DNA from 3 places in the Priestia sp. AB genome. Region 3 is predicted to be linked to each of the others. Evidence: predicted binding sites of a transcription regulator. Region 3 holds the regulator's gene; each other region holds the start of a gene.
What was found. The regulator LexA, encoded in region 3, represses DNA repair genes until DNA is damaged. The targets are predictions, from matches to a motif close to CGAACATATGTTCG.

Region 1: the regulator LexA is predicted to act here: its motif matches at 4,825-4,838, upstream of uvrB (excinuclease ABC subunit UvrB).
Region 2: the regulator LexA is predicted to act here: its motif matches at 4,232-4,245, upstream of POF52_RS29815 (malate synthase).

Annotation. Positions count from the first base shown of each region.
Region 1 is NZ_JAQMYN010000006.1:217,382-228,595, forward strand. Features, by position in the region: gene POF52_RS19315 (S41 family peptidase) at 1-11, shown strand, start outside; gene POF52_RS19320 (PDZ domain-containing protein) at 174-1,364, shown strand; gene POF52_RS19325 (DUF2198 family protein) at 1,385-1,615, shown strand; gene POF52_RS19330 (proline dehydrogenase) at 1,930-2,844, shown strand; gene POF52_RS19335 (sigma-54 interaction domain-containing protein) at 2,909-4,570, opposite strand; gene uvrB (excinuclease ABC subunit UvrB) at 4,906-6,885, shown strand; gene uvrA (excinuclease ABC subunit UvrA) at 6,892-9,768, shown strand; gene POF52_RS19350 (hypothetical protein) at 9,856-10,167, shown strand; gene POF52_RS19355 (DUF4097 family beta strand repeat-containing protein) at 10,206-11,214, shown strand, end outside.
Region 2 is NZ_JAQMYN010000028.1:3,561-14,774, reverse strand. Features, by position in the region: gene POF52_RS29835 (hypothetical protein) at 1-716, shown strand, start outside; gene POF52_RS29830 (hypothetical protein) at 909-1,244, opposite strand; gene POF52_RS29825 (DUF3885 domain-containing protein) at 1,399-2,088, opposite strand; gene POF52_RS29820 (hypothetical protein) at 2,588-2,776, opposite strand; gene POF52_RS29815 (malate synthase) at 3,290-4,144, opposite strand; gene POF52_RS29810 (cold-shock protein) at 4,772-4,975, shown strand; gene POF52_RS29805 (cold-shock protein) at 5,242-5,442, opposite strand; partial or broken gene POF52_RS29800 (MerR family transcriptional regulator) at 6,536-6,733, shown strand; gene POF52_RS29795 (hypothetical protein) at 7,081-7,314, shown strand; gene POF52_RS29790 (ArsI/CadI family heavy metal resistance metalloenzyme) at 7,365-7,793, opposite strand; gene POF52_RS29785 (ArsR/SmtB family transcription factor) at 7,844-8,173, opposite strand; gene POF52_RS29780 (ArsR/SmtB family transcription factor) at 8,580-8,927, shown strand; gene POF52_RS29775 (arsenic transporter) at 8,946-10,244, shown strand; gene arsC (arsenate reductase (thioredoxin)) at 10,269-10,691, shown strand; gene POF52_RS29765 (hypothetical protein) at 10,952-11,146, shown strand; gene recA (recombinase RecA) at 11,143-11,214, shown strand, end outside.
Region 3 is NZ_JAQMYN010000001.1:791,330-802,543, forward strand. Features, by position in the region: gene POF52_RS04025 (methionine gamma-lyase family protein) at 1-90, shown strand, start outside; gene POF52_RS04030 (MerR family transcriptional regulator) at 281-688, shown strand; gene glnA (type I glutamate--ammonia ligase) at 772-2,106, shown strand; gene POF52_RS04040 (N-acetylmuramoyl-L-alanine amidase) at 2,835-3,893, shown strand; cyclic di-AMP (ydaO/yuaA leader) riboswitch at 4,085-4,227, shown strand; gene POF52_RS04045 (APC family permease) at 4,390-6,216, shown strand; gene POF52_RS04050 (cation diffusion facilitator family transporter) at 6,326-7,303, shown strand; partial or broken gene POF52_RS04055 (glycosyltransferase) at 7,342-7,807, opposite strand; gene POF52_RS04060 (hypothetical protein) at 7,911-9,356, opposite strand; gene lexA (transcriptional repressor LexA) at 9,570-10,187, opposite strand; gene yneA (cell division suppressor protein YneA) at 10,334-10,663, shown strand; gene POF52_RS04075 (YneB family resolvase-like protein) at 10,717-11,214, shown strand, end outside.

The sequences.
Region 1 (11,214 bases), on a different contig from region 3:
CTAGTCAATAAGAAGTAGAAAAAGTTCCGTGCTTTTCCAAAGCACGGAACTTTTTTAGTAAAAACAACATTGTCGGTTAGTGATGCATTTTGATAAAATAAAGAAGCCTATGATACATAACAATCAATCGTAAATGTTGTAATAAAAATGTGAAAAATACAGGTGGTGAAAAAATGGATTTTGCATTAGAGCTCTTAAAAGGTATCGGGCGTTTGTTTTTACATCCGTTAACTTATTTATTTCTGCTCGTCTCGTTTTTTGTAGGTCTTTCTCGCGTCAAGAGAGAGCGTCAGAATTTTCATGTTCGCGTGTTTGATTTTATTTTAGAAGCAAAATATTTATTTTTTCCAGGTATCATTATTGGGTTGATTTTATCCGTTGTTACCGTGTTGCTAGGTGTCTATGTATCTATAGGAATGATTGTACTTGTAGCTGTTTTAACTTTTATTATAAGCGGCCCTTGGACATTTAAATGGCTTTCTCCTTCTTACACCGTAGGATTGGCTGTGCTTGCAACCTTGCTTATTCCGGCATCTGGTTTTGGTGAAGGATTTATTCAAACGTGGTCTGTGCAAGCTCATAACGCAGATTTACCTTCTCTGACTATTTTAATGTCTCTGCTTGTATTAGCAGAAGGATATTTAATTTGGAAATTTGGAGCAAAAGGTACGTCTCCAGCCATTGTGAAAAGTAAAAGAGGGCAGGAAATTGGAGCTCATTACTCTCAAAAATTATGGGTTGTCCCGCTTTTTGTCTTAATTCCAGGCAGCGCCATTACGTCTGTGTTTCCATGGTGGCCTGTGTTATCTATTGACGGAACATCATTTAGCCTGTTTTTTGTTCCTTTTGCTATCGGTTTTTATCAGCGAATTCAAAGTATGGTGCCGTTTAAATCTATTGAATTTACTGGTAAGCGTGTATTAGCATTAGGCGTGGGATTAACGATCATTACGATTGCTGCTATTTTTTATCCTCTTGCCGCTGTAGCTGTTGTTATTCTAGCGATCATAGGAAGAGAGTGGATTCGTTTGCAGCAGCGTCGAAGCGATGAAAAAGCGCCCGCACTGTTTACTAAGCGTACACAAGGTTTGGTTGTATTAGGAATCATCCCTCATTCTCCGGCAGAGAAAATGGGTTTGAAAGTAGGAGAAGTGATTATTAAGGTAAATGGAATCGCTGTATCTGAAGTCCATAAATTTTATGAAGCATTACAAGTTAATAACCGTGCTTTTTGTAAGCTGGAAGTTATTGACGAAAATGGAGAAGTTCGCTTTACTCAGCGAGCATTGTATGACAACGAACATCATGAACTAGGTATTTTGTTTGTACACAATTATACAAAACGTGATTCACAAGCTGGTTAAAAGACGGATAAAAAGGAGAAATGTTTGTGGAAGTCAAAACGATTGCCGCAGTTTTTCTACCCGCCATATTGCTTGTTCTGTTTGCTAGAGTAACATATAACTTATATGTTGCCACAGCGCTGACGCTTTTGTTGATAGCTGTTTCTGTATATAAAGGGTACGCAGATTATCCGCTTATTATTTTAATAGATTTACTTTCAGCAGCCATCGGTTTTATATATGCAAAAAGCATGCTAGCAGCTGGAAAATAAAGATTGTTGGTTTGATGATAAGTTAATCGCTTATTATTAAACTGTACACAAAAGCTCTCTGCACAACGTGGAGAGCTTTTGTGTGTGAAAAAGTGAGTTAGAACTTATAACAATATTGTTTCGGTTCATTTAATGAGCGAGTATAATCAAATTAATTAGACAAATATGTTTATTTTTAAATTTTTTAAACATTTATGTATAAATTTATTTAAATAAGTGTACAGAAATGTGAGGAGGGTATAGAAAAATAAAATTATTAATCTGAAAATTTAGTTTATTTTTAATTTTAAAAAATAAAAGGAGGTTTAGGATTGATGGAAGTATTAATGAGAACGATGTTTCAGTCGCTTGGCAAAAATCATTCAATAAACAAATTAGCTAAAAAGTATGGATTGAGGATGGGAGCAGCTCGTTTTGTTGCTGGAGACTCAACCGAATCAGCAATTCAAACATCTAAGGAGCTTAACAATAGTGGAAAAGTTGTTACACTTGATCATTTAGGAGAATTTGTTTTTACAGAAGAGGAAGCCAGGTTGTCTGCTGCCATGTGCATTCAGACACTAGAAGCCATTGCAGAATCGGGCGTTCAATCAAATTTATCATTAAAGATGACTTCTTTAGGATTGGATATTAGCAAAGAGCTTTGTATGGAAAATATGCGCAGAATTCTACACACGGCCAGAATGAATAATATTTTTGTTCGAATTGATATGGAAGACTACTTGCACTGCCAAATCTCCCTTGATATGTATAAAGAATTACGCAAAGAATTTGATAATGTTGGAATTGTGATTCAAGCGTATCTTCATCGTACAGAACAAGATATGAATGACTTACATCAATATCAAGCTAATTTACGTCTAGTAAAAGGAGCTTATAAAGAATCACCAGAAGTATCATTTCCAGAAAAGAAAGACGTAGATGAAAACTATAAAAAAATCATTAAAATGCATTTATTAAATGGTCACTATACTGCTGTAGCAAGTCATGATGAAGAAATGATTCAGTACACAAAACGACTAGTAAGAGAAAATGGTATTTTAAATGACCAATTTGAGTTCCAAATGCTTTATGGAATTTGCGTAGAGCTGCAGGACCGTCTAGTAAAAGAAGGATATAAAGTAAGGGTGTATGTTCCTTACGGAATTGATTGGTTTGGTTATTTCATGAGACGCCTAGCCGAACGCCCCGCCAATGTATGGTTCGTATTAAAAAATTTCTCCAAATAAGTTCAGTCAAAGAAACATAAAAAATTCGACACAAGTACCCTGAGCTTCGTGTCGAATTTTTTGATTAGTTTAGTCCGTATTCTTTAATTTTGTTGTAAAGGGTGCCGCGTGAAATGCCAAGCAAATCTGCTGCTGCACTTTTGTTTCCATAGGTTTTTTGAAGAGTCTCTTCTATTAGCCTAGCTTCTTGAAGAGAATCTTCTTCTTTTTGAACTTCTGTGAAAGAACTTGCATCCTTCAGATTGTCAGGAAGGTGCGTAAGGGTAATCAACGACTGATCACTTAGAAAAATCATTCGTTCAATCGTATTTCTCAGCTCGCGAATATTGCCTGGCCAATCGTATTGCATAAAGGCTTCGAGAACTTCAGAGCTAATGAAAGGAGCCTTCTTTTTATACTTCTTGCTGAATTCCTGTACAAATTGCTGTGTCAATGCTTCGATGTCTTCTTTATGGTCTCGAAGCGGCGGAATTATAATGTTAATGACGGTCAGCAAATAGTAAAGATTTTCATGGAATTCACCGGCTTTTAGCAACTCTTCCAAAGGCGTTGTGGTAGAGGCTACAATTCGGGTTTGAACTTGAATTTCTTCCGTGCCTCCAACGTGATAAAAGGATCGTTCTTCCAAGTAACGCAGAAACTTAACTTGAATTTCAAGAGGCATTTTATCAATTTCTTCAATAAATAACGTCCCGTTGTGAGCCTGCTCCAGTTTTCCCGCAATAGTTGTTGGATCTTCTGAAAAGACATCTTTTTGATGACCAAAGAGCTCAATTTCCAGGAGTCCCGATGGAATAGTGGCGCAATTTAAAGATAAAAAAGGTTCTTTATGTTTGGCTCCACCGTAGTGGATGGCCTGAGCCAGCATTTCTTTCCCAGAACCAGGTTCTCCTGTTAATAAAATAGGCATATCTGTAGATGCCACTTTTTTGGCAATGTCAACGGCTTGCTTAATTTCAGGACTGATACCCGCGAAAGAAGAAAATGGATTATCTTTTGGAATGAGAAGAGACACATCAATTTCTTCATTTAATCTTACAATATTGGTAATGTCATGTTCAGTTGCGACTCCACCTATGACTCGATTGTTTCTTATAATAGGAGATGCATTGATGAGCACGTGAGTTTGTTCATTAGGACGATGATACGTTCCGCGTACAGGGCGCCCTTCATTTAGAATCGTATGTAGAATGATGGATTCATCTTTGAAATGCTCTCCGATTTTTCTGCCAATAATATCATCTCTCTGAATCTTATACGTATGTTCCGCAGCAGTATTCCACAAGATTACATTTCCTTCATTATCGACCGCTGTCACTGCATCATTAATGGTTTCTGCCAATGTATCAAAATAGGAAGCTAATATCTCATTTTGGCTATGCAAATGTGTAATCCACTGCGAAGGTGTTACAAGTCCTATTGTGGTTTCTTGGTTTTCTGCTTGAATGAGGACTGGTCTGTTCCAGTTTGTGTTGGCTTGTAAATTGGCTAACGTAGAAGTAGAAGATGAAGGCCAATTTGTATCCGCTATTACTTTTTTTATGGACGATGCCTCGTCATGACCTGTTAACAGGTATCGTTCATCTTTTTGTATTACATAAAAGGTACTTGCTGTGACTACGACGAAGTCATAGTTTGAAAGTTCAGATGTCACTTTAGCTAAAGAAGTTGATTCTTCAACTGTTATAAAGGAGTTATTTATAAGAACTTGATCAACGCTTGCCATACTAAACCCCTCTCAGTACATATTTTTTATACTGTATCATAATTTAGAAATTGGCGCAAAAGCCTATCTTTTTCAAACAATAACGCAGCTTACTTTCTTTTATTGCTTTCATCTAAAGAGTTGTATTCCCTTCGAAAAGGGTAGTATAAGAATTTAGTGGGTAATAAAGTAACAGGGTAAAAAATAAAAACAAACAAACACTATATAAGATTAATACTCATTAGTTTCATTTATGATTATAAAGTGATAAAATACGAATATCAGTTCGTGTTTTCGGTTTTTACATATCGTAATAAAAATAGATAAAAAAAGAAAATAGAAACGGAGGCCTTCATTTGAAAGATCAGTTTGAATTAGTATCCCCATATCAACCGCAGGGTGATCAGCCAAAGGCAATTGAAAAGATCGTGAAAGGAATTAAAGAAGGTAAGCAGCATCAAGTTTTGTTAGGTGCTACAGGAACGGGAAAAACCTTCACCATGTCTAATGTTATTAAGGAAATAAATAAGCCGACACTAATTATGGCTCATAACAAAACGCTTGCTGGTCAATTGTACAGTGAGTTTAAAGAGTTTTTTCCTAATAATGCAGTCGAATACTTTGTCAGTTACTACGATTACTATCAGCCTGAAGCCTATGTACCTCAAACAGATACATTTATTGAAAAAGATGCAAGCATTAATGATGAAATTGATAAACTTCGTCACTCGGCAACTTCTTCTCTTTTTGAACGAAAAGATGTCATTATTATTGCCAGCGTATCCTGTATTTATGGCTTAGGGTCTCCGGAAGAATACAAAGAAATGGTCGTATCTCTTCGAGTAGGAATGGAAAAAGAGCGTAATCAGCTGCTTCGTACGCTAGTAGATGTACAGTATGAAAGAAATGATATTGACTTTAAGCGCGGAACGTTTCGCGTTCGCGGTGATGTTGTGGAGATTTTCCCTGTGTCTCGAGATGAACACTGTATTCGCGTCGAGTTTTTCGGCGATGAAATTGACCGCATCCGAGAAGTTGACGCTCTAACAGGAGAAATCATTGGTGATCGTGAACATGTAGCTATCTTCCCGGCATCTCACTTTGTCACGAGAGAAGAAAAAATGCGTGTTGCCATTCAAAATATTGAAAAAGAACTAGAAGAACAGCTAGAGAAGCTAAAAGAAGCAGGCAAGCTTTTAGAAGCGCAGCGCTTGGAGCAGCGCACGCGCTACGACCTAGAAATGATGAGAGAAATGGGCTTTTGTTCGGGAATCGAGAACTACTCTCGTCATTTAACGCTTCGTCCCGCTGGTTCTACACCTTATACACTGCTGGACTTCTTCCCTGAAGATTTCCTTCTTGTTGTGGATGAATCACACGTTACGATTCCTCAAGTTAGAGGAATGTACAATGGGGACCAAGCGCGTAAACAGGTGTTAGTGGACCATGGTTTCCGCTTGCCTTCCGCATTAGATAACCGCCCGCTTAAATTTGATGAATTTGAACAGCATATTAACCAAATTGTTCATGTTTCCGCAACACCAGGTCCTTATGAACTTGAGAAGGCACCTGATGTGATTGAACAAATTATCCGTCCAACGGGATTATTGGATCCAAATATTGAGGTTCGACCAATTGAAGGGCAGATTGATGATTTAATTGGAGAAATTCACGACCGGATTAAGCGAAATGAACGAGTACTCGTTACGACGTTAACAAAGAAAATGTCCGAGGATTTAACGAACTACTTAAAAGAAATCGGCATTAAAGTTCAATATCTTCACTCTGAAGTGAAGACGCTCGAGCGTATTGAAATTATCCGAGAGCTGCGGCTTGGAAAGTACGATGTGCTTGTAGGAATTAACTTACTTCGTGAAGGTTTAGATATTCCGGAAGTTTCGTTAGTAACCATATTAGACGCGGATAAAGAAGGATTCTTGCGTTCAGAACGATCGCTTATTCAAACCATCGGACGTGCTGCACGAAATGCTAATGGACATGTCATTATGTATGCAGATCGCATCACAAACTCCATGGACATTGCTATCAATGAGACCAAGCGTCGTAGAAGTATTCAAGAAGCTTACAATGAAGAGCATGGTATTACACCGACAACGATTCAAAAAGAAGTTCGAGGCTCAATTCGTGCGACAGTAGTAGCAGAAGATACAGAAACGTATGAAGAAGCACCGGCATTCGATAAGCTCAACAAAAAAGAAAAAGCAAAGCTCGTAGAAGAAATGGAACAAGAAATGAAAGAAGCAGCCAAAGCGCTTAACTTTGAACGCGCAGCTGAGCTTCGTGACTTGATTCTAGAATTAAAAGCGGAAGGGTGATAAAACATGGCGATGGAAAAAATCGTGGTAAAAGGTGCACGAGCCCACAATTTGAAAAATATCGATATTGAAATCCCGCGAGACAAATTAGTGGTGTTAACAGGATTATCAGGTTCTGGTAAATCTTCTTTGGCTTTCGATACAATCTATGCAGAAGGACAAAGACGTTATGTCGAGTCGCTTTCGGCATATGCAAGACAGTTTTTAGGTCAAATGGATAAGCCAGATGTAGATTCAATCGAAGGATTGTCGCCTGCTATTTCAATCGACCAAAAAACAACGAGCCGAAACCCTCGTTCAACCGTCGGAACTGTGACCGAAATCTATGACTATTTGCGCCTTTTGTTTGCTCGTGTAGGAAAGCCGATTTGTCCTAATCATGGAATTGAAATTACATCTCAAACGATTGAGCAAATGGTAGATAGAATTTTAGAGTACCCTGAACGCACAAAGCTTCAAGTACTGGCACCTGTGGTATCTGGCCGAAAAGGCACCCACGTAAAAGTGTTAGAAGATATTAAAAAGGAAGGGTACGTTCGCATTCGAGTAGACGGAGAAATGCGTGAAATAACAGAAGAAATTGAACTGGAAAAAAACAAAAAGCACTCCATTGAAGTAGTAATTGATCGCGTTGTTGTAAAAGAAGGTGTAGCCGCTCGTTTGTCGGACTCTTTGGAATCAGCTCTTCGACTCGGAGAAGGGAAAGTAATTATTGATGTGATAGGTGAAGAAGAACTGCTTTTTAGTGAGCATCATGCTTGTCCAAAATGTGGTTTCTCCATTGGAGAACTTGAGCCCCGCATGTTTTCATTTAATAGTCCGTACGGGGCGTGTCCAACGTGTGACGGGTTAGGAACGAAATTGGAAGTGGACAAAGATTTAGTTATTCCTAACTATGACTTAACGCTTCGCCAGCACGCAATTGCACCTTGGGAGCCAACAAGTTCTCAATATTATCCGCAGCTGCTTGAAGCCGTATGTACACATTACGGCATCGATATGGACGTGCCGGTGCGAGATATCCCGGAACATTTATTTGATAAAGTGTTATATGGCAGCGGTAAAGAAAAAATTTACTTTCGCTATGAAAATGATTTTGGCCAAGTAAGAGAAAATCATATCGAATTTGAAGGCGTGCTTCGGAATGTAGAGCGCCGTTATCATGAAACGAGTTCAGATTATATCCGTGAGCAAATGGAAAAGTACATGGCTCAGCAAGCTTGTCCAAAATGTAAAGGAAATCGTTTGAAACGCGAAAGCTTAGCGGTGCTTATTGACGAAAAGCATATAGGAGATACAACCCGCTTCTCAGTAAAAGAAGCATATGATTTTTTTGAAAGTCTCAGCCTATCTGAAAAAGACATGAAGATTGCGGATATGATACTGCGTGAAATTCGTGAACGTCTAAGCTTTCTCATTAACGTGGGGCTTGATTACCTAACATTAAACCGCTCTGCTGGAACTCTCTCGGGAGGAGAAGCACAGCGGATCCGTTTAGCTACTCAAATTGGTTCTCGCTTGACGGGGGTTCTTTATATTTTAGATGAACCTTCTATCGGTCTTCATCAGCGTGACAATGATCGCTTAATTCGCACGATGCAAGATATGCGCGATATTGGAAATACGTTGATTGTTGTAGAACATGACGAAGATACGATGATGGCAGCTGATTATTTAATTGATATCGGACCAGGAGCCGGCGTACACGGAGGTGCTGTTGTTTCTCAAGGTACGCCTCAGGAAGTGATGAAGGATGAAAACTCTTTAACGGGTCAATATCTATCAGGAGAGAAGTTTATTCCTCTTCCAGCGGAAAGACGGTCAATAGATAAAGATCGGATGATTGAAATTATAGGAGCAAAAGAAAATAATTTAAAAAATGTAAAAGCAAAGCTTCCGTTAGGTATGTTCACGGCTGTTACAGGTGTATCTGGATCAGGTAAGAGTACGCTGGTAAATGATATCCTTCATAAATCATTGGCGCAAAAGCTGCATAAAGCAAAAAGCAAAGCAGGAGAACATAAAGAAATCAAAGGCATTGAACACTTAGATAAAGTCATCGATATTGATCAGTCTCCCATAGGCCGTACGCCTCGTTCGAACCCTGCAACTTATACAGGCGTATTCGATGACATCCGAGATGTATTTGCCCAAACAAACGAAGCAAAAGTGCGCGGATATAAAAAAGGCCGTTTTAGCTTTAACGTGAAAGGCGGCCGCTGTGAAGCTTGTCGAGGAGACGGTATTATCAAGATTGAAATGCATTTCTTGCCAGATGTATACGTCCCTTGTGAAGTCTGCCACGGCAAACGATATAACCGTGAAACTTTAGAAGTGAAATATAAAGATCAAAACATTTCAGATGTGTTGGATATGACCGTTGAAGACGCGCTTCACTTCTTTGAAAACATTCCAAAGATTAAGCGGAAGCTGCAGACAATTTACGATGTAGGACTCGGCTATATCACCCTTGGACAGCCGGCTACTACTTTATCCGGCGGAGAGGCACAGCGTGTAAAGTTAGCTTCAGAGCTTCACCGCCGCTCAACAGGAAGAACGCTGTACATTTTAGACGAACCGACTACCGGTCTTCATGTCGATGATATTGCACGATTATTAAAAGTGCTCCAGCGTTTAGTTGAAAATGGAGATACGGTTTTAGTGATCGAACATAATTTAGATGTCATCAAAGCAGCTGATTACCTGCTTGATTTAGGGCCTGAAGGCGGAGATAAAGGCGGACAAATTGTGGCTACGGGTACGCCAGAAGAAGTGGCAAAAGTAAAAGAATCCTATACGGGTCATTATTTGAAGCCAATTTTAGAACGTGACCGCAAGCGTATGGAGAAAAAAGTTGAAAAAGCAGAGGCATTAACTCGTTAAAAGACACCAGCATTGGTGTCTTTTTTATAAAGAATGAAACTTTTTAACTCATTAAACCGTAATACATGATATAAGGAGCTGATTATTATGGAAGGAAATCGCATACTATCTTCCTTAAATTATTTTAGCGTTTTCTTTGCACCATTTTTATTACCTATTATTATTTATTTTGTTGTTCATAACATAGAAGTAAAGAAACATGCAAAAACTGCATTTTTGTCACATTTATTACCTATCGCTACAGCGATCTTGTTCTTATTTTTCTTGCTTCCTGCTCTTACTGGCTCTAGTGGAACGGTATTTATTCTTTTAATTGTAGCTTTAGTTGTTGTTTCTTTAGTTAATGTTGTTGTGTTTGTATGGAATATTGTAAAAGGGATACAAATATTAAGCAGATAAAAGTTAAATGACTAAAACGTAAAGAGGAGATGGAAGGTATGAGTGAAAAGCGTAAACAAATTTTACAGATGGTAGAAGAAGGGAAACTTAGCGTAGATGAGGCTTTAACTTTGCTAAACTCACTGGAAAAAGGCTCAGCTAATGATTCTTCCTATGCTACGCCTGATAAAGCTGAGCTATCCCCTTATGTAGGAGGAAAACAGAAAAAAACGTACGCTTCTAAGTCATCTCAAAGCTCTTTAAAGGAAAAATTACTTACATTTGTAGATCAAACGGTAAAAAAAGTAAAAGAAGGAGATTTAGATTTTAACTTTGGTCCTTCGATTGACGTTCAGCACATCTTTCAACAATCAGAAGCATATATTCAAGAGATTGACGTAGATTTAGCAAATGGAAGCGTCCAACTCCGACCTTGGGGAAGTACAGAAGTACGAATAGAGTGTGAAGCTGCTATCTACAAAGTAGAGAATTCGGATGAAGCACGCCGCACTTTCTTGCAACATACGGCATTTTCCATTGAAAATGGCAAATTGCGCTTTTCAATTCAGCAAAAGCAAATGAAAGTGAAAGCGATTATTTATATTCCAGAAATGGAATATGAACGCGTCAAGCTCCGTATGTTTAATGGTTCAATCGATGGGGAAAGACTAAGCGTACGAGACCTGAAAGCCAAAACAGCTAATGGTACCATCCGCTTTTACGATGTGAACAGCCATTCTCTCGAAATGGAGACATCAAACGGGCACATGGAACTTTCTCGAATACTGGCTTCGAAATGTGAGCTTGAAACAATCAATGGAACGGTTAAATTTGATGGAGATACAAAAAAGATTGATGTTCAGACATTTAACGGAGATATTGATACTTATTTAAAAGGAGAGCGCATTGAAAAAGCATTTTTCAAAACGACTACAGGAAGCATTACGCTCTATACGCCGCCTCATCTCTCCGTTGATGGAGATTTGAAATCTAACTTTGGGAATTTTACGTGTACACTTCCTGAGATGGAAATAGTAGATGAGAAAAAAGAAACGGTGATGAAACAAC
Region 2 (11,214 bases), on a different contig from region 3:
AAATGAATATCTTATTTACTTTAGGTTCTTTACTGGGTTTATTAGCAGGTGGAGGACTTCTCAAATTAGTAAACCATCTGGCAAGGGGAAGAATCCAATTTATGTATGCTATATGCGGTGGAATCTTATTGGGCTTATTGTTTTTTGATATCCTTCCGTCTACTTGGCATCTATATGATTTAAGAGGCGTTTTATTAGGGATTGTAGTCGGATATATCATCATGCTATGCATTGACCTCTTTTTGCATAAACAAAACAGCGAAATTTCACCCTTACAGGCACTTATCTTATTAACGGTTGCTATCTTTTTTCATAATGTCATCACAGGCATTACCTTTGGAATAACAGATATGCACCAATCAGCTTCTATATTCGCAGCCACCCTTTTACATCAGGTCCCAGAGGGGATGGCAATTATGACAGTCCTCTCTATAGCAAAAATACCTAACACCTTCTTTTTACTAATTATAGCCATTCTGTCGCTGTCTTTAGGAGGCAGTTTATTCATTGGTGAAAGTGTACAAGTTTCCTCACTTAAACTACAAGCTTTGTCGACTGGCGCAGCAATCGGTACACTGTCTTTTGTTATCTTTCATGAAATAATTGGAAATACCATCAAGCACTTCAGGAAATTGCATGTATGGCTATTAATTTCGCTAGGATTCTTAATTATTTATGTTTATCAATATTCTCTTTCATTATTTCATGGCCATTAGAATGATTAAATTTAAGTGTCAAAAAGACACCTACAATTGTATGCAGCTATACCTCACTCTGATCATTTATAAAAGAAGAACATTTCATAGAATGTTCTTCTTTTACATTACTTCCTAGAGTCATAATTATGGTAACTAGAAATAACTGCTTAGAATCCATATTTCATTCTCTTATATATAAGCATCTGTATGTTACCACTCTCTCCACTCTTCTGTGATATCCTCTTCAGTCTCTAAGCCAGCTGCATTTGCAGCTTTGATGATAAACTCGCAAAGTTCTTCTCTTTCTAACGTTTCAATGAAATAATCAAATTGTTCATTTAACTCATTTAATCCTATAACTATCTCTTGTACATATTCTAAGATATCTTGTTCTGACATTTTATCTACAGAACCTTCAAGTCTATTAATATAAGTATCAAGGATTTCATCAGTGGCTTTAATATTCTCTACAGTGAAAATCTCATCATCTTCCATTCTTTGTTGCCAAGCTGCTGTCGGTTTATTATTTTTTAGTTCTTCCATCATTGTATTATCACCTTAATCTTATTTGGATTTCCATTTAGCTATAAGCCTAATGCTAATCTGATTATATAACAAAATTAACCTAGAAGATTGTAGATAACCTTTTTATTTTTAGTTACTGTGAGACAGGTGATTATGGATATAAAAAATGTGCTAATTAGTGGATGAATCCTACTTTCCACTTAAATAAAAGGTCAATTTCTTCTCGATCATAATCCAAAATCCAATTATTATATTCTTCATAAAGAAAGCGTATAGATTCTTTACTTGAGGTTAAGACATCACATCCGCGATCATCATACAAATGAAAAATCTTTTTTTTAGAGAGATTAATAAAGTAAATATCATAACTACTTTGGGAATTACTCTTCAGAATAGTAGATGGATGAGCAAAATCTTCATAATTAATAGCCTTTAAAAGTTGCGCATATCTTAATTCTGTTTTCTTACAAGAAAGTACATAGCGATGAGTGGAAGATTGATCATCGTCTTCGTCTTCATCCTGAAATACACTCGGCAAACAGTGATGGTTTAATTGATATAGCCGCTGTTTATCTTTTATGTATTTTAAATAAACGTTTAAAGGTCTTTTTTGAAGGAAACGATCTTTGTTCCTAGTATGCACATCCGTAATAAAAAGAATCTCATCTCCCTCTTCAAATACTCTGTGAAATAATGTGATTGATCGATGAAAAGCTTGATTCAAACAATCTTTTTCGTGAGATGAAATTAATGGATCTGATATTTCAAAGCGAATGCTATATTTCCACGAATAAAACAGAGCTGGACTTAAAGTTAATCCTTCAAAGTATTTTTCTAAAAATGAAGGTAGAGTGTTAGTGCTCATGTATTTTTCTCCAAATTTTTTAGTTTTTATAGTTTATAAGTAACTTTTTTACTTAAACATTAAGTAATTGTTCGATTTTATATGTAGGATTAATAAAGCCCTTTATTTTTTTAAAAAAACTTAAAAGCCACCTCGAATTGTCAGGAAAGGTAGCTTACAAGAGAAACTTAATATGGAATTATAAAGTATAGTATATTTTTTCTATAAAAACTATTCTCTACCTCATAAATACATTCGTAAAACGCAAGCTTTTTATGCATTTTGGCAGTTAATCTTCCCTATCGAATCTTAATCTATTTTTGCATGTGTGTTGAAAAATCACATTATATGAACTCAGAATGAATATTTTATACAATCACAATAGCTTCGTAAGTGCTTGCCACTGATGAAACCTCATGGAATCAAGAGGCTCTAAATCTTATAGTGCTGCTTATTTCTTAAATCAGTCTATTTATTAAAATAAAAAGCACCTCAATTAATAGATGCCTAGTTTTTATTATTATTTTTCTTCTGTAATCATAAACTGTACCACGTTATTTAAATTGATGTGCACTAACTCTTTTTCATTCGAAATGAATCTTTCATATTTTGTTATATGACTAATGACTTCTTTCTTTGATGCGGCTTCGAATTTTAATTCCTTTGTCCTGCCATTTATAAATTCGAAAATAACTTTAAATTTAAGCATAGGTGTATCTCCTCATTATCTACTTATTATTCTTGTTTCATCAATTCTTCTTCAAAGAAAAAAATACTTGGATATTTAGTAACCGTATAAGAGTATGTTTTCATGTTTTTTACATAATGACTTTTTAAGATTGTTACTAATTCATTCGATACTCTTATAGTTACTGTTTTTCCATTACTAAATATTTTCACGTTATATCCTTCATTTTCTCTCCTATTAAAAATAATAAGGTTATCGTATCGTATTATTCTTATAATAGAGCTGAGAAAAGCTTACATCAATCTGTACAGATTTTCCTCATTCTGGTATATGAGCTCAAAAAGTATATAGTTATAAAATAGTAAAGGATTATTTTATATAGATTTTTTAATCACCTACTGTCACTTTTCTACCTCTCCTACGTTCTGTTCTTGCCTTTTTAATAGCGAACAGAGCCAAGGAACGTTCGCTATTAATGATGGGTGAGAAAAATGTGTCAGTCCTTAGTCATTCATATTACCTTTGGGCTAACGTTTACATACGCATCAATGCGCCATTAGGCTTTGGTAACTCCTCAGCTGTTATCAGATTCATTTTACAAAAATGTTCAAAAAATTGTTGTGCCAGCTCTCTTTCCTTTGGGTCACTTTTCAACTCAGCTATATCAAGTAAAATTTGAGCCATCCATAAATTATCAAAATAACGGTATTTACCTGTATTCCATGTCATTTTTTGGGATGTTCTTTCGTTTACATAATATCTCCAGAAAGGCATCTGATCCGATTCCTGTTCTGTAAGCTGGAGTCTGTATTTTGAATGAGCAGGAATATATCCATCTTCACAAAGCTTACCGATAAAATCTTCATTCACCATATAGACGCCTAAGATACGTCTGTCTTTTTCAGGCATACTGGAATCTATCGCTGTTAACAAGACAGCACTATTTTGGTGCAAACGGATGGGTTTGGTTGGCTTCCCCTTGTTATTACCGCTTTTTATTACACCTGAAAAAACCTTCCACTCTAAAAAAGAACTATTCTGTTCTTCTGTGTCACACCAAAAAACCATTTGTGATTCAGAATGAAGTTTATGATTTTTCATAAGTTTTTCAAGTCCCCAGCGAAGTTCTTGGTTTTTTCGTTGTAGTTTTTTTTCCTCTTCCTTCTTCCGTTCTTCCTCGATGTGTTCCATTTCCTTTTTTTCTATAATTTTTTCGAGTGAATGAGCAACACTTTTATCATGCAGTTTTAGATGCTTTCCAAATACATCGGGGAAAACAAATTTTTTATTTTCCGATGCGAAATGTATTTCAATACTAGAATCATTACATTTAACTATACTACCTATCCCAAAAAGCTTGTGTGTAACTTTCTTATTGATTAGATTCATTATTCTAGGCCTCCTTGTAGAATAAAAACTCGGTTACTATTAGATAGTAAATTAATAATTTTATTCAACTAACTTACCTTTAAAGCTCACACAACTGTTTGAGTTTTTTTCAGTTTTAAAAAGGGTGTTGAAAAAATGTATCCATAATTCTATCTGAAAAAAACACAGCGGAATTCGGAATACGATCGAAAAAACAATTGTAAAACTATTATAACATTTTTTGAAAATATTACAAATTTTCCATTGACAATATATTTTAATTTGAGGTAAAATGAAGTTTTGTTGTTTACAATAGCTCAAAATAAAAGTCTCTAACAAGTCATGAAACTTTTGGAAAGTCCCTATAAATAACCATTTGATTACTGGTGATAAGCGAAATGATTCCACCATTAAACTAACCCTCATTACGTTGGAGGCTTAGTTTAGGGATGTACTACTACAGTAAGTGGTACAATTAAAAAGCAAAAGAAGAAGATATGAACATTATTACCAAGTGTTTAGAAATTCTCATATAAAAAATTCCGTGCATTATCCCATGAAAATAAAATGGTAAGAAACACTAATTGATATAAATGATTATTACTCCTTTATAAGCTATAATGTAATATGAGGAGTAGTGATGTTAGTATGTATTATTACGGCAAAAGAAATCAAGAACCTTTAGCTCAAGAACAAACAGAGGTTTGGGAATGTACAGTAGAAGATTGTAAGGGCTGGATGAGAAAAGATTTCTCTTACGACAACCACCAAAAATGCCCTTTGTGTGGAAATCACATGGAAGCTGGAGAACGGCTTATTAATAAAATCCCCCTTAATCCCCATCGAAGATAATTTGTACCAATGCTATCGCATAGATTAAAAATTACTACTATATTATTTAATTGAAAATATAGTTAATTTATTTGCATTTGCTTTCTATTTCTAATGTATGTTATAACTAGTTATACCTTGTATCGATCGTCTTGTCTAAAACCCAGGCTTTTTTTAAAAGCCTGGGTTTTCTATTGAACTAATAGTAGATAAATCATGGTTTTTTAATTATAAGACCATAAAAAAAGGACTCCTTCATAAGGAGTCCTTTTTGTTATCACTTTTAATTATGCTTTGTGAACGTTAGCAGCTTGTGCTCCACGTTGACCTTGCTCGATATCAAAAGTAACTTTTTGACCTTCTTCTAATGATTTGAAACCTTCACCTTGAATAGCACTGAAATGAACGAATACATCGTCTCCGCCTTCGATTTCAATGAAACCGAAACCTTTGTCTGCATTAAACCATTTTACTGTACCTTGTGTCATAATGTTGCCTCCTGCTGTGGAATATTCCACAAATGTATTACCTTTCTTGCCCAATCATACTATTTCAAGATAAAAACTTCTATTTAAGGTTTTTTCTTCTCTCAATCTTATACCGAACAAAAATAAGTTAAACATAGTGTAACACATAGAGATATTGATAGCAAATAATTGCTTTTTTCCATTCTTCACTAAAAACAGTATTATGAGAAACGCTCAGAATTGCAACGAGTGGACAATCACCCGCGAAATAAAGAATATCTTCTTCTGATAGCTTCTCAGTACAACATTTCAACACTTATGCACCAGAATCCCTTTAACTATGTATAGTTAATTTATGGTTAAGTTTTCTAATAAGATAGTCTTAAAAAGTACACTTTTTGGGATTGTGAAAAAAACGACTTAAAAAACAGCTATCCCATTCGAAAAAGTATACTTTTTCGGACTCCTAATTTTTAACTTTATTCAAACACTAAAGGAATAAAGTTAAAAAATTTATTGGAATTAATAAAATTGCTTTAACGAAACTTAAACAAAAGGTTAATTAATACTTTTAATGAATTAATTTACTTTTAATTTATTTTTAACCATATTTTAATGATTCACTATAATCATTGGATTATAATGGAATCACCAAAGTGATTATCCTTCTTTCAACTTGCTTTCTATCTAAAGCAAGTCTTTTTATTTATAGGAATGAAAATGACTAGAATGATATAGGTTGCACCGTATCCATATATTTCATTCGTAATCAGATTAAAATATATTTCAAATATACAGAAAAACGCTCTCTGAGGGAATGAACTTTGGTTTTACATATAATAGAATAAATAGTTCGACGTAAATTTGAGCAATTTAGAAGCTCTTATTTTCTTCTTATTATTGATTTTGAAACACTTGTTTTGAAATTAGTTAACCTAATGTCACTCTCAATAACTACAAACGCCTTTCATCAAGAAGTGTTTATAACGTGCTATTTTTAATAAACTTCATTTCTATATACAAACCAAAAGTTAATAACATATATACTGATAAAGAATGGAAATAGGAGAGGATAATCTTGACTAAAAATCATCCATATTTAGATGAGAAAGTTATGACTATAAAAATCGTTACTGAAATGACAGGTTTATCAGAAAGACAAGTTCGTTATTATGAAGAGCGAGAGCTTATTTTTCCAAAACGAAGCTCTTCAGGTACCCGAATGTATTCCTTTTCCGACATTGAAAGGTTAATGGACATTGCAGAAAAAATTGAAGATGGTGTTAGAACACGGGAAATGCGTAAGGATTTATTTTAAAGTAGGTAAATTTGATTTGTTCTTTTAGTCTTTGTTCATGCTTACTCAATCTTTATATTCAATATTTACTGGGTTATTTTTATTCGGATTTTTTATAAATCTATATAAGATAAGACTTTTATGCACTCCATTATTATTTAGCCTAGAGAGAAACATTGATACATAAGGGACGTATAAAGATGTCTATATTTTATAAAAATGACTCTGTTAGAACCCTTATTCCCATAAAGGTTCTCTTTTTCATATGTTCCTGAAAGAGTGATTATGGTAACTAGCATATTAAGTAAGCCCCTTTGTGTTAAACTGTACACAGAAACATGTATGAGTCTGGAGGCAATATAATGAAATGTGCAATAGGGATAGTTCTTATTGCTCAAGCTTTATTAACGTATTTAACTATTAAGACAGCATATACTCCTTACACCGTTAGAATATTAGATAGAAACACTGGAGTTATGAAAGTTTCCTATAGTTTCCCTTTAACGTACTGGTTAATGTTTATAGGTTTGGGCATCATGTTTTTAGTGGGAACATATTTAGTTTTTGCTAAAGAAAAGAAGCAGATCTTTAATTAAAGGTCTGCTTTTTATTTTTTACCGATAAATGGTTTTATGTTAACTAATGATTAACAACAAGCATTAATTACAGGTAGCTTTTCATTTGGCCCATCGCTGTTCTTGTGAACCTCACTATCAGATTTCGTATAAAAGAATTCCCATTCGCTTCCGTCCGGATCTGTTACCCAAAACTTATCTTGCACAGCATAGCAGCAAGTTGTATCCATTTCTTCACGAGCAAAGAAGCCTTCTTTTTCTAATCGTGATTTATGAGAATGGATTTCTTCAGGAGTTTCTACTTGGAAGCCGAAATGATTCACTTGATTACCTTTTACTTTATCTCCTACGTTTAAAGTGAAATTTAATCCTGGCTCATCTACTAAGAATTTAGCGTAATCTACTTTCGTTTTCACAGGTTGAACGCCAAATATCTTTTGATAAAACTCCATGGACGCCTCTAGATTCGTTACATTAATTCCTACGTGAACATACTTCATTTACACTTCCTCCTTCGCATTATAAACAATATTATTTTAAATATATTAATTTAAGAGCAGGAGCCGCTTTTACTTGTATCTTTTCTAAACAAGCAGCAAAGCTCGTCAGATAACAGGTGATTTACCTCTTTATCATGTAAATCATAATAGCTCCATGTCCCTTTTGTTTCTTTTGTGATAAGGTTTGCTTCTAATAAAATTTTTAAATGATAAGAAAGTTTAGATTGAGACATTCCAAAGAATTCAGTTAGGTCACATACGCATGTCTGTCCTCGCTGGCAGAGCTCATACATAACTTCTAATCTCTTTTGATCAGCAAGTGCTTTAAATTTTTGTTCGTACTGTTTAAATGGGTGCTTTCCTTCCTTAACTGTTTCCATTGTCATTTTCCTCCATTAATTTTTTTGATTTAATGCTCGAAGCTTTCGGCAGCTTTTTTAAAGTTACTATATGTAGTTTCCCCTCTTAGCATAGGATCTTGATGAAAAAAACGCTGAAAGATTAGGTTTTGTGCTTCCTTCTGGTCCATCCCTTGGGTGTTCATAACTAAATGAAAATAGGCTCGAAAGTACGTAATAGATAAGTTTCCAGAGTTGTTGACTCTCACTGCTTTCATCCCCACTTTTATAAATCAATTTTTTTTGATGTATTCATCATATCTGGAAAATTTAGATAAATCAAGGAATAAATCAACTTTTTTTGATTAATGTTTAAAATGTATATTTTTGTTGAGTATATAATAAAATAATTATATAATTATATTTAAAAATAAGGAGGCGAGTCATAATGGATGTAAAAGCGCAGGTAGAAGTGGAAAAAGCAGTACAGATACTGAAGCTGCTTGGAGATAAGACAAGATTGTCAATGATGAAGCTGCTCCAATATAACGAGTGCTGTGTTTGTGAGCTAGTTGAAATTTATAAAGCAAGTCAACCGGCTATTAGCCAACACTTGCGTAAATTAAGAGATATCGAACTTGTAAGTGAAAGACGAAAAGGATATTGGATCTTCTATTCCTTAAATAAAGAAAACTGCTATTATCAATTTGTCCTTGATATACTCGATTCTTTACCAAGCGAAGATGAACGATTAAAAGAACTAGAAAAGCAAGGTTTACGTATTAATTGTTGCTAATAATAGGAGGTCTGTAAAGTGGTATCAGTTATAGTAGCCTCCCTCATCTTCTTAGTGACATTGATTTTTGTCATTTGGCAGCCAAAGAACTTGTCTATTGGTTGGTCAGCATGTGGAGGCGCAGCATTAGCTCTTTTAGTAGGTGTGGTTGATTTCCATGACGTGCTGGATGTAACTCAAATTGTATGGAATGCAACATTAACGTTTATTGCAGTTATTATTATTTCCTTAATTTTAGATGAAATTGGATTTTTCAAGTGGGCAGCTTTACATATGGCGCGTACTGCAGGAGGCAATGGCGTTCGCATGTTCGTTTATGTATCCCTCCTTGGAGCTGTAGTAGCAGCATTATTCGCAAACGATGGAGCAGCCTTAATTCTAACACCTATTGTACTTGCCATGGTACGAGCACTTAAATTTGAAGATAAAATGGTCTTTCCTTTTATTATCGCCAGTGGATTCATTGCAGATACAACATCGTTACCTCTTGTGGTAAGTAACTTGGTCAACATTGTATCAGCTGATTTCTTTGGTATTCGCTTTTCTGAATTTGCATCACGTATGATTGTGCCAGATCTGTTCTCACTTTTGGCAAGTATTGTTGTCTTATATTTGTACTTTCGTAAAAGCATCCCTAAGAAATACAATCTAGATGATTTACAGAAACCGGTTGAAGCCATTAAAGATAAGAAAATGTTCCGTTTATCAGGAATCGTTTTATTCATTTTAGTTCTTGGTTACTTTATTGGTGAGTTTTTCGATATTCCTGTTTCTATTATCGCAGGTATTATTGCGATTTTATTCTTAGGAATAGCAAGAAAGAGTCCCGCTGTTCACACTAAAAAAGTGTTAGCGGGAGCTCCGTGGGCGATTGTTTTCTTTTCGGTTGGTATGTATGTTGTTGTCTATGGATTACGTAATGTAGGGCTAACTAAAGTATTAGCAAGCCTCATTCAAGCAACGGCTGACCATGGATTATTTGCTGCAACCATTGGCATGGGATTCATTGCAGCCATACTTTCATCGATTATGAACAACATGCCAACCGTGATGATTGATGCTTTGGCCATTGATGCAACTTCTGCAACAGGTACAATTAAAGAAGCCTTGATTTATGCAAATGTCATTGGTTCGGACTTAGGACCAAAAATTACACCTATTGGCTCTCTAGCGACTCTCTTATGGCTCCACGTTCTTTCGACAAAAGGAGTTAAGATTTCTTGGGGAACCTATTTTAAAACAGGTATTATCTTAACCATCCCAACATTGTTTATTACGCTTGTTGGTTTATATATTTGGTTATCAATTATTTCTTAACACATCATAAAGGAGATTTTACACATGTCTAAAAAAACACTTTATTTCTTATGTACAGGTAACTCTTGCCGTAGCCAAATGGCTGAAGGATGGGCAAAAAAATATCTAAATAATGATGAATGGGATGTACGCAGTGCAGGGTTAGAAGCTCATGGATTAAATCCCAATGCTGTAAAAGCAATGAAAGAAGCTGGTGTTGATATCTCAAACCAAACATCTGATGTCATTGACCCTGAAATTTTAAATAATGCGGATTTGGTCGTTACATTATGTGGCCATGCAGCAGGTCACTGCCCAGTAACGCCTCCCCATGTGAAACGTGAACATTGGGGATTTGATGATCCTGCAACAGCTGAAGGAACAGATGAAGAGAAATGGGCGTTCTTCCAGCGTGTACGTGATGAAATCGCTGAACGTATTCAGCGTTTTGCTGAAACAGGTAAATAATTAATCAAGAAGCAGTCTATTTGTGTAGACTGCTTTATTTCTTCCTGAAATCTGTTTTATAGTAACTAGGAATGTAAGAAATACTTTAGTAGTCTAACCAGATTTGTAGATTCATATACATACAAATTTAAAAATGCAGATTGTAATCGATTCTACTTATATAACAGTAAAAGCATACACTTACTTTTTATAAATATAAGATATTCTTTTAGCTAGTTTGTAGAAAAACTTTCGCCTTTACAATTAGATGCGTTTATTGTATGATTACACAACAGGAACATTTGTTCGATACTAAGGGTTTAGAGATGAATAAAGAAACACCAAAACAAACTAAGACAATTAAACATAAAATTTTCTCGCACGGAGCAAAAACATTTGAGCCAACTCTTATTCTTTATCGAAATACCTTGGCGTTTATTGTAAACGTAATAACAATCGGAGGTTTCAAATTATGAATGATAAAAAAGCAGCACTAGATATGGCTCTAAAACAAATTGAAAAACAATTCGGTACAGGATCCATT
Region 3 (11,214 bases):
GCTTACGTGCAGGGCGGGTTAACGTATGCTCACGTAAAAGTAGCAATATGCATGGCAGTAGATCAAATGCTGACGAAAGAACTTTTATAAAATATAAGATAGAAAGACTATTTTCTCCCCGCTAAGAAAGAAAAGATAGGCTTATAAAAATAAACGAAGTACTATTTATTTGTATAGAAGAAATGTTCAGAAAAATTTATGTTAGAATTACTAACATTCGGTTGACAGGTGAACTAACATAGCATACAATGTAAATAGTTAATCCAAAGGAGGAACTGAAATGAGTGACAACATTCGAAGAAATACGCCACTTTTCCCAATTGGAATTGTGATGCAGTTAACTGAGTTGTCGGCTCGCCAAATTCGCTACTATGAAGAACATGAATTAGTTGCACCAGTAAGAACAGAGGGAAATCGACGATTATTCTCATTTAACGATGTTGATAAGCTGCTTGAAATCCGTGATCTTATTGAACAAGGTGTAAACTTAGCAGGTGTAAAACAGCTGTTTCATCTTCAAAAGGAGCAAAAAGGGCATAAGCAAGAAGAAAAAGTTGTGGCAGCAACAGCAAAGCCAGAATTAACGGACGATGAATTGCGAAAAATGCTTCGTGCAGAACTTATGCAAGCAGGCCGTTTTAATCGAGCAACTTTAAATCAAGGAGATATGTCCAGGTTCTTTCATTAATAAAGTTATCAATATTTATGCCGTTCGTATGTGAGTGGTATAGATTATAAATATTATATAGAGATTTAGGGGAGGATCACACGATGGCAAAGTACACAAAAGAAGATATTTTCCGCAAAGTTCAAGAAGAGAATGTAAAGTATATTCGTCTTCAGTTCACTGACATTTTAGGAACAATTAAAAACGTTGAAATTCCAGTAAGTCAATTAGAAAAAGCGTTAGACAACAAAATGATGTTTGACGGTTCTTCTATTGAAGGGTTTGTACGTATTGAAGAATCAGATATGTACCTATTCCCGGACATTGATACATTTGTTATTTTCCCTTGGACATCTGAAAAAGGTAAAGTAGCACGTTTTATTTGTGACATTTACAATGCAGATAGAACTCCGTTTGATGGCGATCCACGTAATAACTTAAAACGTGTGTTAAAAGAGATGGAAGAGTTAGGATTTACTGATTTTAACCTTGGACCTGAGCCAGAGTTCTTCTTATTCAAATTAGACGAAAAAGGCGAACCTACATTAGAATTAAATGATAAAGGTGGCTACTTCGACTTAGCGCCAACTGACCTTGGTGAAAACTGCCGTCGTGACATCGTATTAGAGCTTGAAGAAATGGGCTTTGAAATTGAAGCATCTCACCATGAGGTAGCTCCTGGACAACACGAGATTGACTTCAAATATGCTGCTGCATTAAAAGCTTGTGATGATATCCAAACGTTCAAACTTGTTGTAAAAACAATTGCACGTAAACATGGCTTACATGCTACATTCATGCCAAAACCATTATTTGGTGTGAATGGTTCAGGTATGCACTGTAACGTTTCATTATTTAAAGATGGTCAAAACGCATTTTATGATGAAAACGGTAATCTAGAGCTAAGTGATACTGCTCGTCAATTTATCGCAGGTATCATCAAGCACGCACACAGCTTTACAGCAGTAACAAATCCTACTGTAAACTCTTATAAGCGTCTAGTACCTGGATATGAGGCTCCTTGTTATGTTGCATGGTCTGCTCGCAACCGTAGCCCATTAATCCGTATCCCAGCTTCTCGCGGCGTAGGAACTCGTGTTGAGGTACGTAGCGTAGACCCAGCTGCTAATCCATATTTAGCAATGGCTGTTCTATTAAAAGCTGGTTTAGATGGAATCAAGAACAACCTTGAAGCTCCAAAACCTATCGATCGTAATATCTATGTAATGACAAAAGAAGAGCGTGTTGAAGAAGGTATCGTAGATTTACCTGCAACATTAGCTCAAGCTTTAGATAGCTTCCAATCAAACGAAGTTATGGTTTCTGCATTAGGTGAACACTTAGCAGAGCACTTCGTTGAAGCGAAAGAAATCGAATGGGATATGTTCCGTACACAAGTTCATCCTTGGGAACGTGACCAATACATGAGCCAATATTAATTCCTAAAAGTCCGAGAGATCGTTTATACGTTCTCTCGGACTTTTTTGTTTTTCAAAATGAATAACATTGCGCATATTAAATATCGAACTAAGCTGTTTATAAAACAAGTATAGCTGCCTGTCGTAAAATTTACGGGAGGATTTTTGTTGTTTTGTTATATACAGGAAAGAATTTGGTTATATGAATTAAAAAGGATAAGCTTTTTGTCTCATTGAATCTATATGTAAAAGTAGTGTATAACAGATAGAGAGATTGTTTATGTGTTCACTCTGCACTTCAGTATAACTTCAGAGAATTTTCAGCCAGTCGTAGTGTCATTAGAAAATACTGTTGGAGAGGAATGGAATGAAAATGCAAGAAGGAAATTTTTTCAAAGGTTTAGTAATAGGCATATTAATAAGCATTCCAATTTGGATTATTCTCATTGTTATAGGCGTTCTGCTTTTTAAATAAGCCTGTTCTCATAATAGAATAGACAAAACTTTCCTTTTAGTGTATACTTTAAATGAAAATGATAATTATTATCATTTAATCAACGAATCAACACTCTGCATATAGCTGTCACTCCTTGAGAGCTATCCCTATTTAATATTCTGTCTACAACGCAGAATAAACCGTTGCCTTTGAGTAGCGGTTCTTTTTTTTAGTAATTTTCTACTTAGTAGGCTAGTATACGTAGCACTTTTTCCCCTCGTGCATATGTTAACAATAAGGAGGGACAAGTAATATGAAAAAAATCTATCTTGATGCAGGACATGGTGGGGCAGATGCAGGAGCAGTTGGAGCGAACGGACTGTATGAAAAAAACTTAGTTTTAAAAATTCAACAATATTTAATAAGCTATTTAAATAGCATGTACAGTGATTTTACGATTAAAACCACTCGTACCACAGATGTTTTTTTATCGTTATCTCAGCGAGCTTCTCAAGCTAATTCGTGGGGCGCAGATGCATTTATGTCTATTCACGTAAATGCCGGTGGAGGAACAGGATACGAAGATTATGTTTATAGAAGCGCTAGCAATGCCAGTAAAACGTTTCAATCGATTGTGCACGGTCAAGTACAGCCAACGCTGCTGTCGTATAATCATCCGAATCGCGGACGAAAATCAGCCAATTATGCGGTGCTTCGCTTAACAAATATGCCTGCAGTACTCACTGAAATAGCTTTTATTGATAGGAGCGCCGATGCAGCACTTCTTCAAAATGAAGCTTTTTTAAAAAGTATGGGTGAATCGTATGCTAAAGGAATTGCCGTATATTTAAATTTACCTCGCCGTGCAGTTCCAAATCCATCACCATCTCCAACACCGACACCGACACCAAATCCATCACCTTCTGAACCAGGTACAAAAACGTATACGATCAAGCAAGGAGATACGCTGTACAGTATTGCACAGAAGTACGGAATAACAGTACAAGCGCTGCAAGAAGCAAATAAAGGGCTTTCTGATCCTTTAACCCTACAGGTTGGAAAAACAATTGTTATTCCTTCAGGAACTTCACCAAACCCATCTCCAACACCGTCACCAACTCCACCTTCGGAACAATATCCACTTCCAAATGGAATTTTAAAACAAGGTGATTCTGGAGAAGCCGTGAAACAGCTTCAAAAAGCATTAAACGCAGTTAATTTTAAAGTAGGGTCAGTAGACGGAATATATGGAGTTCAAACGAAAGATGCAGTCAGACGTTTTCAGCTTGTGTATCTTCCTTATGATGTAGATGGCATTTATGGTCCTCAAACGAAAAACAAGCTAGCAGCCGTTTTAAAAGCAAAAAGTTAAAGCAAGAAGGTCTTCTGTAAGCAGGCAGAAGGCCTTTTGTTTTCCTCTTAAAAGCGCCTTAAGCACTATTTTCTGGTTTACGTAAAATAATGCTTTACAAACCATTTGTACGGGAGTATATTATCTAAGAACAAAGGATAGTTATGAAAGAAACATGTTATCAATCATACTCTTTAACCGAAAATTATATTGACCTGTTATCGCTTAATTCGTCAGAAGTGGGGGACCCAAATTTGTGCATTGTCACTTGGGGTGAATCCTTTTTTTAAAAGGTAGGGCTACTCTCATAGCCCGAATCCGACAGCTAACCCCATAAGCGTTTTGGAGAGGAGGTTTAAGCTGTGTAAAAACGCTGAGAACCCTTAGTGTTTTTTTTGTGCGTTTTTTTAACATAAAAAGGTATTTTTTAGGAATAATATCACTTATTCGTGAACTTGTAACGGAGCTTAGCAATGAACAGTAAATAGTAGCTAAGCAATCATCGGAGGGAAATTACGTGAACTATTCAGTTCTCAAAAGATTATTGATTGGAAAGCCGCTTAAAACAAAAGAGTTAGGCGACCAAAAACTTAGTAAGCTTAAAGCACTGGCTATTTTATCATCAGATGCCTTATCTTCAGTGGCTTATGGAACAGAACAAATTTTGATTGTACTTGCAACAGTCGGCGTCCTTGCCTATTGGTATTCGATTCCAATTGCGCTTGGGGTATTGGTTCTGCTGACGGCTTTAATTCTTTCATATCGCCAAATTATTTATGCGTATCCGCAAGGTGGAGGAGCTTATATTGTTTCGAAAACCAATTTAGGGGAAAATCCCGGGCTTATCGCTGGGGGATCATTGTTGGTGGATTATATTTTAACAGTTGCTGTGAGTGTTTCAGCAGGAACCGATGCTTTAACTTCGGCTTTTCCCACGCTGCATCATTACAATGTAGTAATTGCCTGTTTGCTGGTGATTTTTATTACCGTCTTAAATTTACGTGGTGTAACAGAATCCGCTTCCGTATTAGCTTATCCGGTTTATTTATTTGTTATTGCTCTTATTTTGTTAATAGCGGTAGGCTTATTTAAAATAGCGACAGGTCAAGTTTCACCTGAGCTGCATCCATCTCTCGGTACAGTAGTGCCAGGTATTAGTTTGTTTTTATTATTAAAAGCTTTTTCATCAGGCTGTTCGGCATTGACAGGTGTAGAAGCTATTTCAAATGCAGTGCCTAACTTTAAAGAGCCAGGTGCAAAAAATGCTGTTCATACATTAATGCTGATGGGCGGTATTTTAGCCGTTTTATTTTCTGGCATCACGTTTTTAGCTTATTGGCTTGGCATTTCTCCAAAAGCAGATGAAACGGTTGTATCACAAATTGCATCGAGTGTGTTTGGACGAAATGGATTTTATTATTTTATTCAAGGCACAACAGCTCTAATTCTAGTGCTAGCGGCGAATACGGGCTTTTCAGCTTTCCCTTTGCTGGCTGTCAACTTATCGTCTGATAAATACATGCCAAGAATGTTTCAAATTCGTGGCGATCGATTAGGCTATTCAAATGGAATTGTGACCCTTGGAATTGCTTCTATTGTCTTAATTGTAGCTTTTAAAGGAGCGACTGAACAATTAATTCCTCTTTATGCAGTCGGGGTGTTTATTCCATTTACGCTTTCTCAAACAGGCATGATTGTCAAATGGCTTAGAGAAAAGCCGGCCGGCTGGCAAGGGAAGCTAACCATTAACTTAATTGGTGCCCTCATTACCTTAACGGTGCTAATTATTTTGTTTACAACGAAGTTTTCACAAGTATGGTCCGTGCTCATTTTCTTACCGGTTATTGTCTATATTTTTCATCGCATTCATACGCATTATGAAGCGGTAGGAGAGCAGCTTCGCATTAAGCAAGGAGAAAAGATTGGAAAGCTTGAAGGAAGTGTGGTCATTGTTCCTGTAGCAGGAATGACAAAGGTAGTAGAAAATTCATTAAATTATGCAAGAACGATTGGCGATACCGTTATTGCAGTGCATGTGGCCTTTGATCGAGAAAGCGAAAAGAGAATGGAAGAGAAGTGGGAGAAGTGGCAGCCTGATATTCGTATTGTTACGTTTCATTCTCAATACCGCAGCTTAGTGCGGCCGCTGTTTCGATTCATCGATATGGCTGAGGAAAAAGCCCGGGAAAATAATATGGCTATTACGGTCGTTATTCCGCAATTCATTACGAAAAAAAGCTGGCAAAATATCCTTCACAATCAGTCCAGTCTGTTGTTAAAAGCACATTTGCTTTACCGTAAAAATGTAATTGTTACAACTGTACCGTACCGTTTTAAAAAATAATGAAACATGACTAAAAACCTCCAACTTGTATGTCGGAGGTTTTTAATTTTTAAATTCACATACACTAACCGTAATCGAATCTCATCAAAGGCGCAAACGGAGGGATTATATGAGTGAATTAATTAAATTGTTGCGAAAGGGAAATAAATCCGCCATCATGGCCGCTGTAGTTAATACCATTATCTCTATCATTAAAGGTATTGCCTTCGCTTTAACAGGGAATGTAGCAATGTTTGCTGAAACGATGCACAGCTTAGGCGATGCAGCTAATCAGTTTTTTGTCTTTATAGGTTCGGCATTAAGTAAAAAAGCCCCGACCAAACGATTTCCAAACGGTTTCGGCCGATTGGTTAATCTCGTTCTATTGGGAGCGGTTCTTGTAGTAGGGATTATGGCGTTTGAAACGATTAAAGAAGGATATCACCATATTCTTCATCCGACGAAGTCTTCAGGCTTTATTTTAAATATTGCAGTACTTGGCATCTCGGTGTTACTTGAGATGTTTGTCCTATTTAAGGCAATGAAAGAAATTTTGCACGATGTCGGAATGAATACTACAGAGGTCAATGTTTTTACCCAAAGCTTTGTTCATTTAAGGAAAGCAAAGCCAGCAACCAAGCTGGTCTTTATGGAAGATCTAGTAGCTACTGGAGGAGGCGTATTGGCGTTAATAGCCGTTTTCATTTCACGGTTTACACCTTTTCACCAAGCTGAAGGAATTGCTTCTATTTTAATTGGGCTTATGATGTTTTTTGTGGTAGGACGAGTATTTTTAGATAATGCTGCTGGAGCGCTTGGTGAAGCAGATAAAGAAATGGAAATAAAAATTGGCGCGATTGTCATGCAAGATGTACAAGTGCGTGATATTCAAACATTAATGGTGATGAAAGAAGGAGAAGAGCTTCACGTTGAATTAAAAGTAGAAATTGATCCTTCTTTAACAGTGGCAGAAGCTGATGACATTAAAGATCGTCTGGAAAATCGTATTTTACAGGAAAAAGGAGTAACGGATGTCATTATTGAATTTGATGAAGATGATGGAATTCCGGACTGGGCGCCAAGTGATTTACAGCTTCAAAAAGAATAAAAGCAAGGAAGAAAACAACTGTTTTCTTCCTTGTTTTTTTAGCTATATACTTTTTCACGTACGTTCGGAGAATCTGTTGAAGCTTTCGAGAAGTTAATGGTTTCACGTACAACGTAAATAGGTCTATTTTTACTTTCATCGTAAATTCTTGCGATGTATTGTCCGACTAGACCTAAACCAAGTAGCTGAATACCGCTAAAGAAGGTGATAGCTACCATAATAGAAGTCCAGCCAGGCTGAATGTTTTTACCTATCAGCCAAACAACAATCGAATATTAAAACTAAAAGTGATACAAAAACCGATAATAAGCCAATAACCATTACTAAACGCAAAGGCTTCGTTGAAAACCCAATAATTCCATCTGAAGCAAACTTGATCATCTTTTTTAAAGGATATTTTGTTTCACCAGCAAAACGTTCATCGCGCTCATATTCTACATATGTTTGCCTGAAGCCAATCCAAGACATCATTCCTCGTACAAAACGATTACGTTCAGTCATTTGAAATTACAACAGCGGCATAACGTTTGATAAAAGAGTAAGCGGAGTAGGAAAAAGATTTCGTAATAGAAAAAGCTGTTTGCATCCATAAGTATGCGAACAGCTTTTATGTTTTAAATCGATCTTTTAATAAATTCCATAGGGAGCTCACTCCGAGACTAATGCTGATCAGAATTCCTGATAGAGCTACTATTAAAGCGATATATTCAAAGATAGAAAACTGCTTCATACTATCCCAATTGATGTTTCCCTTTAGCTTGCTAATAACTAAATTCATTCCGTAAATACCGGAAAGAACGGTATAAATCGTTAAAATTAATAATAAGTAATTGTGACGCTTGGCCGCAATTTTCTCTTGATTTTGATACAAAGTACCAAGGGTTTCTTTGACTTCTTGATAAAGAGAATTGATGTGGAAGATTTTTTTAAAGAGCTCAGAAAACTCTTGACCTTCTGTGCGAGAGCTAATTTCTAAAAATAAATATTTACCTGAAAATACGGTAATAGAGCGGATTAGTCGCTCAATGCCCTCTGAATTTTTATGAAACGTGAGCTGAGAATACTCATAAGATAGTTTTAGCAACACGATTTTATAGAAAAAATGCAAAAATAAATTATAATAATGCTGGCCAAATAGATGATTCATCAAAAGCTGATCCGTTTTAGAGTCTGTCGATTTAGAAATACACGAAAACACATGGTCTGTTATAACGTAATAGGTTTCAGGAGCCCATCTGGAGTACACGTGTTTGGTATTATACGTTTTAATATACTCGTGGTTGTGTGCAGAGATAAACGGTTTCCCGTCAGGCGTATAGCTATTTAGCTGCCCAGTACGAAATAAAGTTGTGGAGTTAATCTCTTGCTCTTGATTTACCGTTACATAACTTAATACAAACATCCGTTCATCGATAAAATAAGGAAGGCTCCCTACATGCTGTTCACGCGTGGCTTCTTTTTTGATGTGTTCGTTCAAAAATGGCGCAAGCTGTGAAAAAATATAATCCTGTACTTTGCTATAGCGGTGATGTTCATAGGTAATGGTGGATCCATGCTCTTCAGCAAGCTTCGGTTCTAATACACGAAAATGATTCATGAATTCTAAAATGTCATCATAGGTGTAATGATTATGACTCATCTCAGTGCGAATGGTCATGACGCCAATCTCAAAAGGACATAAAAAAACATCCACAGACAGCACGTTGCTAGACACGGTGGTGGAGGAAGTTTGTAGCGTAACGGTATGGTCTATTTTTTTTGAAAATCGAAGCAAGCCTTCTTTTTCGCAGGAATCAGGGAATAGAATACATTCAATGTAAGGAAGAAAATATTGATCCAAGCTATCATGAGATACGTAATACTGTTCTCCGTAGTATTCTTTTTCTACATGTTTGTTTTGAATGGAAAAAAACTCAAACAAATTTTCTTTCAGTGCATGAACAAGCTGCTCTTTATTTTTTCGGTCAAAGGAAAAAGGAAAAAGAAACATGTTCATTGCTTTGGTAGGTACAATGGTTTGAAATGGTTCTGTTTTCCTTGGTGTATTGGTCATAAACTACATCCTTCTTATAGTCGGTTGTATTTCCTTGTAAGAGTCGAGGAAATGCAGGTAGAAAGTAAAAAAGGTAAAACAAGATTTACAAAAACCGTTCTACCTGCCTGCGATGATTCAACGTATCATTTATAATATGCCAATTTTTTTAGAAAACAAACGTAAAAAAACCAACTAACATCATGATTAGTTGGTTTTACATACAGTATCTGATTAGTGAATCGTGCGATATACACCAGTTACTTTTCCTAAAATCGTTACGTGGCGAAGAATAATAGGCGCCATCGTTGAATTTTCAGGCTGTAAACGAACGAAATTTTCTTCTTTAAAGAAACGTTTTACCGTTGCTTCGTTGTCTTCGGTCATAGCGACCACAATATCTCCATTATTAGCTGTTTGCTGCTGACGTACGATTACCATATCGCCATCTAGAATACCTGCTTCAATCATACTTTCTCCCATAATTTCAAGCATAAATACATGATCATCTGGAGAAACAAATTTATCTGGAAGAGGGAAATATTCTTCCACATTTTCAACGGCTGTTATAGGCAGACCCGCTGTTACTTTACCGATAACAGGAACATTTATGACATTGCTTTTAGGGATGTTTACTTCGTCTAGTTGAAGAACTTCGATTGCTCTTGGTTTTGTCGGATCTCTGCGAATTAACCCTTTGCTTTCTAAACGAGCTAAATGTCCGTGTACAGTGGAGCTAGAGGCTAATCCTACCGCTTCCCCAATCTCACGCACAGAAGGCGGATAACCTTTTAATTTTACTTCATGCTTAATAAAATCTAGTATGTCTTGTTGACGTTTTGATAGCTTCATATTTTTCACCTCGATTTTAGCTATTCTTTAGGTGAATTATACCACGTGATGTGTCAATATACAAACATAAGTTCGAAGAATTCCATTGACAGAAACAAATGTTCTCACTAAAATAAGAACATATATTCTGATAGGGGGATCATAATATGCAACAATTCTTACATTCTATGAAACATTACGCTATTTTTTTTGCAGTTATCGCTGCACTTACATATGTATTGACGCTGGTTTTAGGAGCGGATAAAGTAGATTTAGACAAATATTCAACGGTTACTATTACAAAAGGAGATACGCTTTGGGAATTGTCCAACAAGTATCATAATCACCATCATTTGACCACCAATGAATTTGTCAAATGGGTTGAAGACGTCAATGACTTAAACTCAGACACTGCGCAGTCTTTATCTCCTGGAGATAAATTATATATTCCTGTTTTAAAAAAAGAGTTACATAATCAAGTGGCAATTGAACAGTAGTGTGTAACGGTCGTTCCTGAATATTGTTAGAAGCCGAAAAGGTCGTGATAAAAGTGGATGCCATTATTTATTGCCGTGTCAGTACGGATAAAAAAACCCAAGAAACATCTTTACAGCGCCAGCAAGAAGAATTAAAAAAGCTTGCTGATCTTCACCATCTAGACGTAAAAAAAGTCGTAATGGAAAAAGCAAGCGGATATGAAGTAGACAGAGAGGGTATTTTGGATGTTCTTCATACAATGAAAGAAGAAAAAATATCTGTGTTGCTTATTCAAGATGAAACACGATTAGGCAGAGGAAATGCCCGAATTGCGCTGCTTCATGCTTTTCATAAAGAAAATGCTACCATCTATACGATTAGTCATCAAGGCCAGCTTCAGCTTTCAGAATCTGATTCAATGGTGTTAGATATTATTAGCTTAGTGGAAGAGCATCAGCGGAAATTACATAATGCTAAAATTAAAAGAGGAATGAAAAGAGCTGTAGAAAACGGTTATCGTCCGCAGCAAAATTTAAAAAATCAAGGAGTTAACTCGGGAAGAGAAAAAAAA